Regions from separate parts of the Arthrobacter sp. 35/47 genome, predicted to be linked through region 1. Evidence: predicted binding sites of a transcription regulator. Region 1 holds the regulator's gene; the other holds the start of a gene.
The links. Region 1 encodes LexA, which represses DNA repair genes until DNA is damaged. Its sites were predicted from a motif close to TCGAACANNTGTTCGA; they were not measured.
Positions count from the first base shown of each region.

Region 2: X803_RS17745 (HNH endonuclease signature motif containing protein) is a predicted target of LexA. The motif match lies at 1,628-1,643, and genes of this name have one in related genera.

Region 1 is NZ_KI914613.1:124,563-128,977, reverse strand. Features, by position in the region: gene X803_RS0113090 (histidinol-phosphate transaminase) at 47-1,156, opposite strand; gene X803_RS19915 (LysM peptidoglycan-binding domain-containing protein) at 1,241-1,630, opposite strand; gene lexA (transcriptional repressor LexA) at 1,996-2,646, shown strand; gene X803_RS0113075 (ATP-dependent DNA helicase) at 2,698-4,415, opposite strand, start outside.
Region 2 is NZ_KI914586.1:94,605-99,019, forward strand. Features, by position in the region: gene thiE (thiamine phosphate synthase) at 1-156, shown strand, start outside; gene X803_RS17745 (HNH endonuclease signature motif containing protein) at 230-1,615, opposite strand; gene X803_RS0104355 (DUF4235 domain-containing protein) at 1,778-2,038, opposite strand; TPP riboswitch at 2,153-2,268, shown strand; gene X803_RS0104360 (ECF transporter S component) at 2,323-2,934, shown strand; gene X803_RS0104365 (ABC transporter ATP-binding protein) at 2,936-4,408, shown strand; gene X803_RS0104370 (energy-coupling factor transporter transmembrane component T family protein) at 4,405-4,415, shown strand, end outside.

The DNA.
Region 1 (4,415 bases):
CAGCGACAGGCGGGCGAAACGCCCGTACATGCATCCGGCGTCCAGTTTATGAGACGGAGGGCCGGATCAGAGATTCGAGGGTTTCGAGGAAGATCCTGGTTTCCTCTTCCGTTCCGGCGGTGACCCGTAGATGGCCTGGTATACCGACGTCCCGGATAAGCACTCCTGCGTCCAGCAGTCCCTGCCATACGGCCCGCGGATCCTCGAGCCCGCCGAAGAGGACGAAGTTGGAATCCGACGGCGCTACGGGAAGCCCGAGGCCGGTGAGCGCGGACACGATGCGGTCCCTCTGCCTTTTGATCTCGTCAACGTTGGCGAGCAGTTTCGCTGAGTGGGTCAGCGCCGCTATTGCAGTGGCCTGGGTGATTGCTGAGAGGTGGTACGGAAGACGAACGAGTCGGAGGGCGTCGGAAATCTCCGGCGCCGCGGCCAGGTATCCAACCCGGGCCCCGGCGAGGGCGAAAGCCTTGCTCATGGTGCGCGAGACGATGAGCCGTTCCCGTCCCGGCAGCAGTTCCAGGGCACTCGGAGTGCCGGTGTGGGAGAACTCGGCGTAGGCCTCGTCGACGATGATGATCGCCCTGGCCGCTTCTCCTGCCTCGTACGCCGCGGCGACAACGTCCAGGGACAAGGCCGTGCCCGTTGGGTTGTTCGGGCTGCACAGGAACACGATGTTGGCACCTGTTTCCGCGACCTGCTCGGCCGTCGCTCCGGCATCGAGGTCGAAGTTGTCCGCTCTCGTGCCGGCCAAGTAGGAGGTCCCGGTGGACCCTGCAAGGAGGGGGTACATCGAATAGGTGGGCGGGAATCCAAGGGCGGTGCGGCCGGGCCCGCCGAAGGCGAGGAGAATATGCTGCAGCACCTCGTTTGACCCGTTGGCGGCCCAGATGTTGTCTGCGGTGAGACCGTGGCCGAGATAACCGGCGAGGTGCTCACGAAGCAGGGTGAACTCCCGGTCAGGGTAGCGGTTGAGCCCGGCCACTGCGTCCTGCACCGCTTCGACAATCGCCCTGCGCACGTCCCCGGGGACGCCGTGGGTGTTCTCATTGACATTCAGCAGGATGGGAACATCGATCTGGGGAGCTCCGTAGGGGCGCAGGCCCCTGAGGTTGTCCCTGATCGGCAGACGGCTGAGGCGTTCAAGCTGATCGGTCACCACCAGAGTTTAAGGCCGCGGGATCCACAATGCAGAATCGCATTGCGCCCAGGGACACTGTGACACCGATTCTGTAGAGCCCTGTTATGGGTTGCCGACGGGGATATGAAGCGACTGCCCGGCCTGCACCGTTGAGGAGGCCAGCGCATTCAGTTCCACGATTTCCTCAACGACGGCGCGTGGGTCCCGTTCCGGGGCGTACTCGGCCGCGAGTGCCCACAGCGTTTCTCCTGACGTCACGCTTACGCGCACCGTCTCCGTAACGGCAGTCCCGCTTGCCGCAGCCTGTGCCTGCGAGGAGAAGAACGCACTGACGATGAGCAGAGCGGCTGCGAGCAGGGCAAGGGGTGCCGCTACCAGCACGATCCAGCCCCGCCGCGTCAGATGCAGGCGAGGGGCCCGCCCGGCCGCACGGCTTCCCCGGATGTCCAGCTGGAATGAGGGTGCGGTTCCTGCGATATGGAGCGTCGACATGGCGTCACCTTTCTTGATGATGTGGATGTCCGACAGCTTTATTCGAAGCTGTGTTCTATTCCTCTGTGTTTATTCTTAGCACCTGTGAACTAATATTGTCGAGACTCGCTCGAACAAATGTTTGAAAAGGCGTTCGCTGTCCCCTAGCGTTGCTGGTGAGGGTGACGGTCCGGCCGCTTCGAAAACCAGCTCATCACCCACCACTGACAAAACAGGTTGGAGGGCCGGCTGGCCCGGGTCCGGCCCAGGGAAAGGGATGCATACTGGTGGCAGATCTCAGTGCGGCAGGGGACATGGCAGAGGCGTCGGCTTCCGGTGCAAAGCGGGGGCGCGGGCGTCCGCGTGGCCGGGCTATTCCCAAGGGGATGACGCCCCGGCAGAAGAAAATCCTCGAAACCATCCAGCGCAGTGTGGCAGCGCACGGCTATCCGCCGTCCATGCGTGAGATCGGTGACACGGTGGGACTGGCCAGCCTGTCTAGCGTGACGCACCAGCTCGCCCAGCTGGAGCGGATGGGTTACATCCGCCGCGATCCCAAGCGTCCGCGGGCAATGGAGATCCTGCTTCCCCTCACCTTCGGTGAGAAGGCGCCGCGGGTCCTACCGTCCTCCGAGGAGGAGCCTGCTCCGGTGTCAGCGGTCGATGCGGCGATGGTTCCGCTCGTGGGCCGCATTGCGGCGGGCGGTCCTATCCTGGCAGATCAGGTCGTGGAGGATGTCATGCCGCTTCCGCGCCAGCTTGTCGGCCATGGGGACCTCTTCATGCTGCGGGTATCCGGTGACTCGATGATCGACGCAGCTATCTGCGACGGTGACTGGGTGGTGGTCCGCCAGCAGAGCACGGCGGAAAACGGCGATGTTGTGGCTGCCCTGCTTGACGACGAGGCCACCGTGAAGACATTCCGGCAGCGGGACGGCCACACCTGGCTCCTGCCGCAGAACACCAGTTATGAACCCATCCTCGGCGACCATGCCACGATCATGGGCAAGGTTGTATCGGTGATGCGCGCCCTCTGAGGTCGCTGCGGCGCCCGAGAGCAGCATCTGCCCCGGTTGCGGAAGCGTCGGTTACGCCGGCTGCGCGGCGGCCAGCCGTGACAGGATGCCCAGAGCGGTAGCCCGGTCGGTGGTCGGCCAGAACGGGGGCAGCGCTGCCCGGAGGAAACCGCCGTAGCCGGCGGTAGCCAGCCGCGAATCCAGGATGGCCACCATCCCCTTGTCGTCCCGGGCGCGGATGAGGCGCCCCGCTCCCTGCGCAAGCCGGACGGCGGCATGGGTGGCCGAGACACTGATGAAGCCGTTTCCACCGGCCTTCGCCACAGCGCGGGTGCGCGCGGTCATCAGCGGGTCGTCGGGGCGCGGAAAGGGTATCCGGTCGATGGTCACGAGCCGGCAGGCGTTCCCCGGCACATCGACGCCCTGCCAGAGTGACATGGTGCCGAACAGGCAGGTGTCGGGCTCCTCCGCGAACTGTTTGACCAACGCGGACATGGAGGACTCGCCCTGGCAGAGGATTTCAACGTCGACCCTCTGCCGCAGGGCGTCAGCGGCCTCTTCAGCGGCGCGCCGCGAGGAGAACAGGCCCAGCGCTCCTCCGCGGGAGGCCTTGATGAGGGCCTCCAGCTCGTCCAGCTGTTCCTCCGACGTTCCCCTGCCGGGTTTCGGCAGGTCCTTGGCGACATACAGCACGCCTTGCCGCGGGTAGTCGAACGGGCTTCCGACGTCGACTCCTGTCCAGGACGGTGCGCCCTCCCCTGTCAGTCCGAGCGAACCCGCGACTGGTCCGAACTCCGACCCGATCGCCAGGGTTGCCGACGTAAGCACAACAGTATGGTCCTCGAACAGTCCGCGCCTGAGCCGTCCCGCCACCGACAGGGGCGCAATGCTGATCGTTGCCGGCGAGGATTCGTCTGCAGCCGAGTATCCGGAACCGGGGGTGAACGTGCTCGGCCGGCTGGACCACAGCACTTCCCCGGCGCCACGGGCCGCGACCATCCGTTCAGCGAATTCGAGCAGCACCAGCAGGCGTGAGCGGGCCATCTGGCGGCCGCCGTCCACCGACTGGGCGGAACCGTCCGAACTCGACTCGGACAGCGCCAGGCGGCAGGCTTCGCGCAACTGCACCAAGGCAAGCTCCTGCTGCTCGCTCAGTCCCGCTGCCATCAGGCCGGAGGGCTGGGCGTCGAAAGCGTGCTCAAAGGCGGTCTGGGCCGCCTGGAGTGTATCGGTGTTGGCGCCCAGATGACGTCTCGCTGCAGCTGCCGCGGCTCCGATCAACGCTCCGGACAGCTGTCCCGATACGGCGGAGGTAACGCGGTCGTGAAGTTCATGCGCCTCATCGATCACCACCACGTCGTGTTCGGGCAGCACCGCGAGCCCCTCGAAAGCGTTGATGGCCAGCAGCGCGTGATTAGTGATCACGATGTCCGCCTGGCCTGCCTTTTCACGTGCGCGTTCGCTGAAGCACTCGTCGGCCACGGGGCACCTCTGCGCACCGAGGCATTCCATGCTGGACACCGAGACCTGCCGCCAGGCCCTGTCACTGACCCCGGGCAGCAGCTCATCCCGGTCGCCGGTTTCTGTTTCCTCGGCCCACTCCCGCAGGCGGACGATCTCCCGTCCGAGCGGAGTGGACGGTCCCGCAGACGGATGCGGGGTTGCCGGCTCGCCGTCCAGCGCGAACAGGGCTCCGGAGTCCTCCTCGTCCGGGAATCCGCCGCCTGTCTTGTGCCTGCAGACGTAATTCCCGCGGCCCTTGAGCAGCGCGACATTCACGGGCCGCGGCA
Region 2 (4,415 bases), on a different contig from region 1:
CTCAAGCCGTGGTTTGCTATTGGCGGGATCGACTTGCAGAACGTCGAAGAGGTGGTTGCGGCCGGCGCCAAACGCGTTGTCGTGGTACGCGCCATTACCGAGGCCGATGATCCGCAGGCGGCCGCGGCGAAGATCCGGGAGGCACTTCCGGCATAGCTCTCATGCTCGCCGTTTTGCTCCCGATTTTGCCCATGTTGGCCGACGCTCCTCCTGCCCAGGCGTCTTCCGGTCATGGTGGCGCGGTGCTGGGTCCGGTGTGTGCGAGTTGGTGGTGGACGGCTTCTTCCACTTGCCGGTACCGGTTGCGTTTGGGGTTCCGGTGGGGGTCGATGTATTTCGGTGGCCGGAACCATGGGATTCCCTGAACTGATTCGACCGACCAGTTGCCCTCGTGGATCAGGTGGTGATGCCGGGAGCAGAGCAGCACGCCGTGGCTGATGCTGGTGGTTCCGCCCGCTGCCCACGGGACGATGTGGTGGGCTTCGCACCAGGTGGCGGGCACCGTGCAGTCCGGGAAGGCGCAGCCCTTGTCGCGGGCAACCAGTGCCCGCCGCAGGTGCGGCGGGAAGAGGCGTTGGGCCCGTCCGATGTCCAGGACCTGACCTTTACCGCCGAGCACCAGCGGCAGGATGTCCGCCTCGCACGCCAGTTTACGGATGCTCCGGGCGCTCACCTGCTCGGCGAAGACCGCATGGCCGTCCTGCCCCAGATCGCTCAGGAGATCCCGGTAGTTGATGGTGACCATCACCTGCGGGCGGTGACCCCCGGTGGCCGGCAGACCGTCACCGGCAAGGGCGATCCGGCAGCCGGACACCAGCCCCTCGAGCAACTCCTGCGCACGGGTTGGGCCGTTGGTCTGCGTTCCGGGTGGGGTGGTGCCGTTCACTCGGGGGTTGGTGGCCGTGTTCATGACGGTCAGGAGGTACTCAAACTGCTCATCGGTGGCGCCGATCTCCAGGAAGTGCAGGCCATGACGCCTACCGCGCAGGAAGACGCCCTGCCTGGCCCGGAGGACCTTCTCCGTTGGTTCCACGCCGTCCTGGTCGATCACGCTTTCCCAACGCCGGGCAAGGACCCGCAGCACGTCCTCATCAGACTCCACGGCCTGGCGGACCAGGTGTTCCTCCATGGCCTCCACCTGGCGGCCGGTCGCGACAGCCCGGACACGGTGAACGGCGTCCCTGATCACCATCGCCGCCCGGGTGCTGAACGCTCCGGCACGCGTTGCAGCGGCCAGGACAGGCAGCGGAGCCTGGACCGGTGCACCCGGCCCCGGAACCTCGGGAAGCACGTCCTGGCCCAGCCGCAACCGGCGGTTTGCCTCGGAACGGCTGACCCCGAGCTTCGCCCGCAGGTACTCTGCCGTCCCCTTATGGGCTTCCTGGGCGTCCGTGCCGGCAAGTGAGTGGTCTTCGGCGGCCCGGGCAACCAGGGTCTGAAGGTGATCCACCACCCGGGAGATCTCCTCCACCCCGACAAGAGCCGCAACAACCTCCTCCCGGTCCAGGAGGAGATAACCCGATTCGAAGTGGTGGGCGAAAGCCAGCAAATCCGAACGCATTCCACGCAGGAGAGAATCATCTTCCCCGTGGTGTTCGAGCGATGCGACGGCCATACCAAAATATTATCGAAGACACGTACTAATACCGACCGAAACCCGGCAATGTGGAGGAGCAGTCACCCACAACTTATCCACACACGCAAACGGGGATCATGCGTGAAGCAGGAACAGGGATCACACCCAAACGGGGACGCCGTCGATCTGCGCGGGCGATTCCTAAGTGATGTGGCGGGTGCGCTCGTAGCGGCGGATGGCCTGCTGTGTGGTCCGGTTCGTGAGGACGCGGATAGTGGTGCTCACCGTTCCGGAAATGACCGCAAATGCCAAGGCCGACCGCAGGCTGTTCTCCAGGCCTTCCTTGTCTTTTGGAGGCTCGTTTCCGGTAACCCGCTTCCAGATGAAGTCGACCAGCTGTGTGCCTACGAGCCCCGCTCCAATGCCCAGTCCAACGCCCATCAGTTTGAAGATCGTGTTCATGGTGCCTCTTTCAGTCGGCTTGTCCTTGGTCCCAGCCTAGCGTTATCCCCGCGGCGATAGATGACGCGACGACGGCGGAGACGGGAGCGGCGGGTGTAGAGTTGGTATCGCTCAAAACAACGACAGGGGAGCGCAGCCACGTAGGTGGTGGGCGCTGAGAGTGCGGACCACCGCAGACCCTCGAACCTGATCCGGCTAGTACCGGCGAAGGGAGTCGAGTTCTCAGGGCAACCGGCGTCCTGCCGGTGTGCCTTCCCCTCCTGCACCCAGGAGGATCAAACACCATGACTGAAACAAAGAGCCCCACCCCGGCCACATCCCGGCGCCATTATGAATGGCGCGTGGTGGATATTGTGGTCGCTTCCGTGATTTCGGTGGCCGTCGGCGTCATCTTCTTCGCCTGGTCGGCAGGCTACAGCGGAATCGCCGCCGTCACTGCGGCCTACCCACCGCTGGCAGGCCTCTACTCCGGCGGCTGGCTGATTGCCGGCGTTCTCGGCGGACTCATCATCCGCAAGCCGGGCGCCGCCATCTACTGTGAGGTCCTCGCAGCGGCGGTATCGGCGCTGATCGGCACCCAGTTCGGCATGGCCGTCCTGCTCTCCGGCCTGGTCCAGGGCATCGGTGCGGAACTGGTGTTCGCGCTGTTCCTGTACCGCCGCTGGAACATCGGCGTGGCGCTGCTTGCCGGCCTCAGTGCGGGCATTTTCCTGGCGGTCAGCGAAAACATCATGTACAACGTCGAATGGGCCATCGAGTTCAAGCTGATGTACGGCGTGTTCGCCGCCATTTCCGGTGTGGTCCTGGCGGGACTGCTGCCCTGGCTCGCCACCCGGGGACTCGCAAAGACCGGCGCATTGTCCTCCTTCGCTGCGGGCCGCACGGCTGACGTCTAGCATGGGCTCGCCGATCACCGCCCGGGGCTGGGGCTGGCGCCACCCCGGGCGCGTACGCTGGGCAGTCCGGGACATCGACCTGACGGTTGAAGCCGGTGAACGGGTCCTGCTTCTCGGCGCCTCGGGTGCCGGCAAGTCCACGCTTCTGCACGGACTGGCCGGTGTCCTGGGAGATCAGGAAGAGGGGGAGCAGGCAGGCCACCTCACGGTCGACGGCGTCAGCCCGGCCGATGCCCGCGGCCGTTCCGGTCTGGTCCTCCAGGATCCGGATACGCAACTGGTACTGGCGCGCGTCGGCGACGAAGTGGCGTTCGGGGCCGAGAACCTTGCCGTGCCGCGCGCCGAAATCTGGCCGCGAGTGCACCGCGCGCTCGACGACGTCGGCCTGGACGTCCCGCTGGACCACCCCACCACGGCGCTCTCCGGCGGCCAGAAGCAACGGCTCGCCCTGGCGGCCGTCCTCGCCATGCAGCCCGGACTGCTCCTGCTCGACGAACCGACTGCCAACCTGGACCCGGCAGGCGTCATCGATGTGCGGGACGCCGTGGTGCGCGTGCTCGAACGGACCTCAGCCACCCTGGTGGTGGTGGAGCACCGCGTCGACGTCTGGGCCGACGTCGTCGACCGCGTGGTGGTACTCGATTCCGACGGCGGGATCCTCGCCGACGGTGCGCCCTCGGTGGTGCTCCGGCAGGAAGGTACGAGGGCCCGGCTGATCGAAGCCGGCGTCTGGGTGCCGGGCTACCGTCCGGAAACCCCCGCAGTCAGCGCCCGGCCCGGCGCCGATCTGCTGTACGCAGCCGGGCTCGCCGTCGCGCGGACCAGGCGCGGAAATGCAGTGCTCGACGACGTTGACCTCACCCTCCGCGGCGGGGAAGCTCTCAGCGTGCTGGGCCCCAACGGGTCCGGCAAATCGACGCTCGCACTCACGCTCGGCGGGCTGCTCAGGCCCCGCAGCGGTGAACTTGCCGCCCGGCCTCCGCTTGCGCGCAGGGCCGGAACCAGCCCTGCGGGTTGGAAGTCCGCTGAACTGGTCAGCCGCATCGGCACCGTCTTCCAGGAACCGGAACACCAGTTCCTGACCCACACTGTGCTGGACGAGCTGGAATTCGGGCCCCGCAGGGTTGCCCGCCAGGACGAGGCGGAAGTGCGGCGCCGCGTCGACCCCCTCGCTGAGCGGCTGCGCCTTACCGGCCTGTTGAAGGCGAATCCGTTCACCCTCTCGGGCGGTGAGAAGCGGCGGCTGTCGGTGGCGACAATGCTGGCCACCGGCCCGGAAATCCTGATCCTCGATGAGCCGACCTTCGGCCAGGACGCGCACACCTGGGCGGAACTGGTGGCGCTTCTCGCCGAGCTCATCCACGCCGGCACGTGCGTTGTCTCTGTGACCCATGACCGTGACTACACCGCCGCACTCGGAAGCCGGGTTCTTGCCGTCGACGGCACGTCCGCAACGCTGGAGGTGGCCGCGTGAGCGTCGA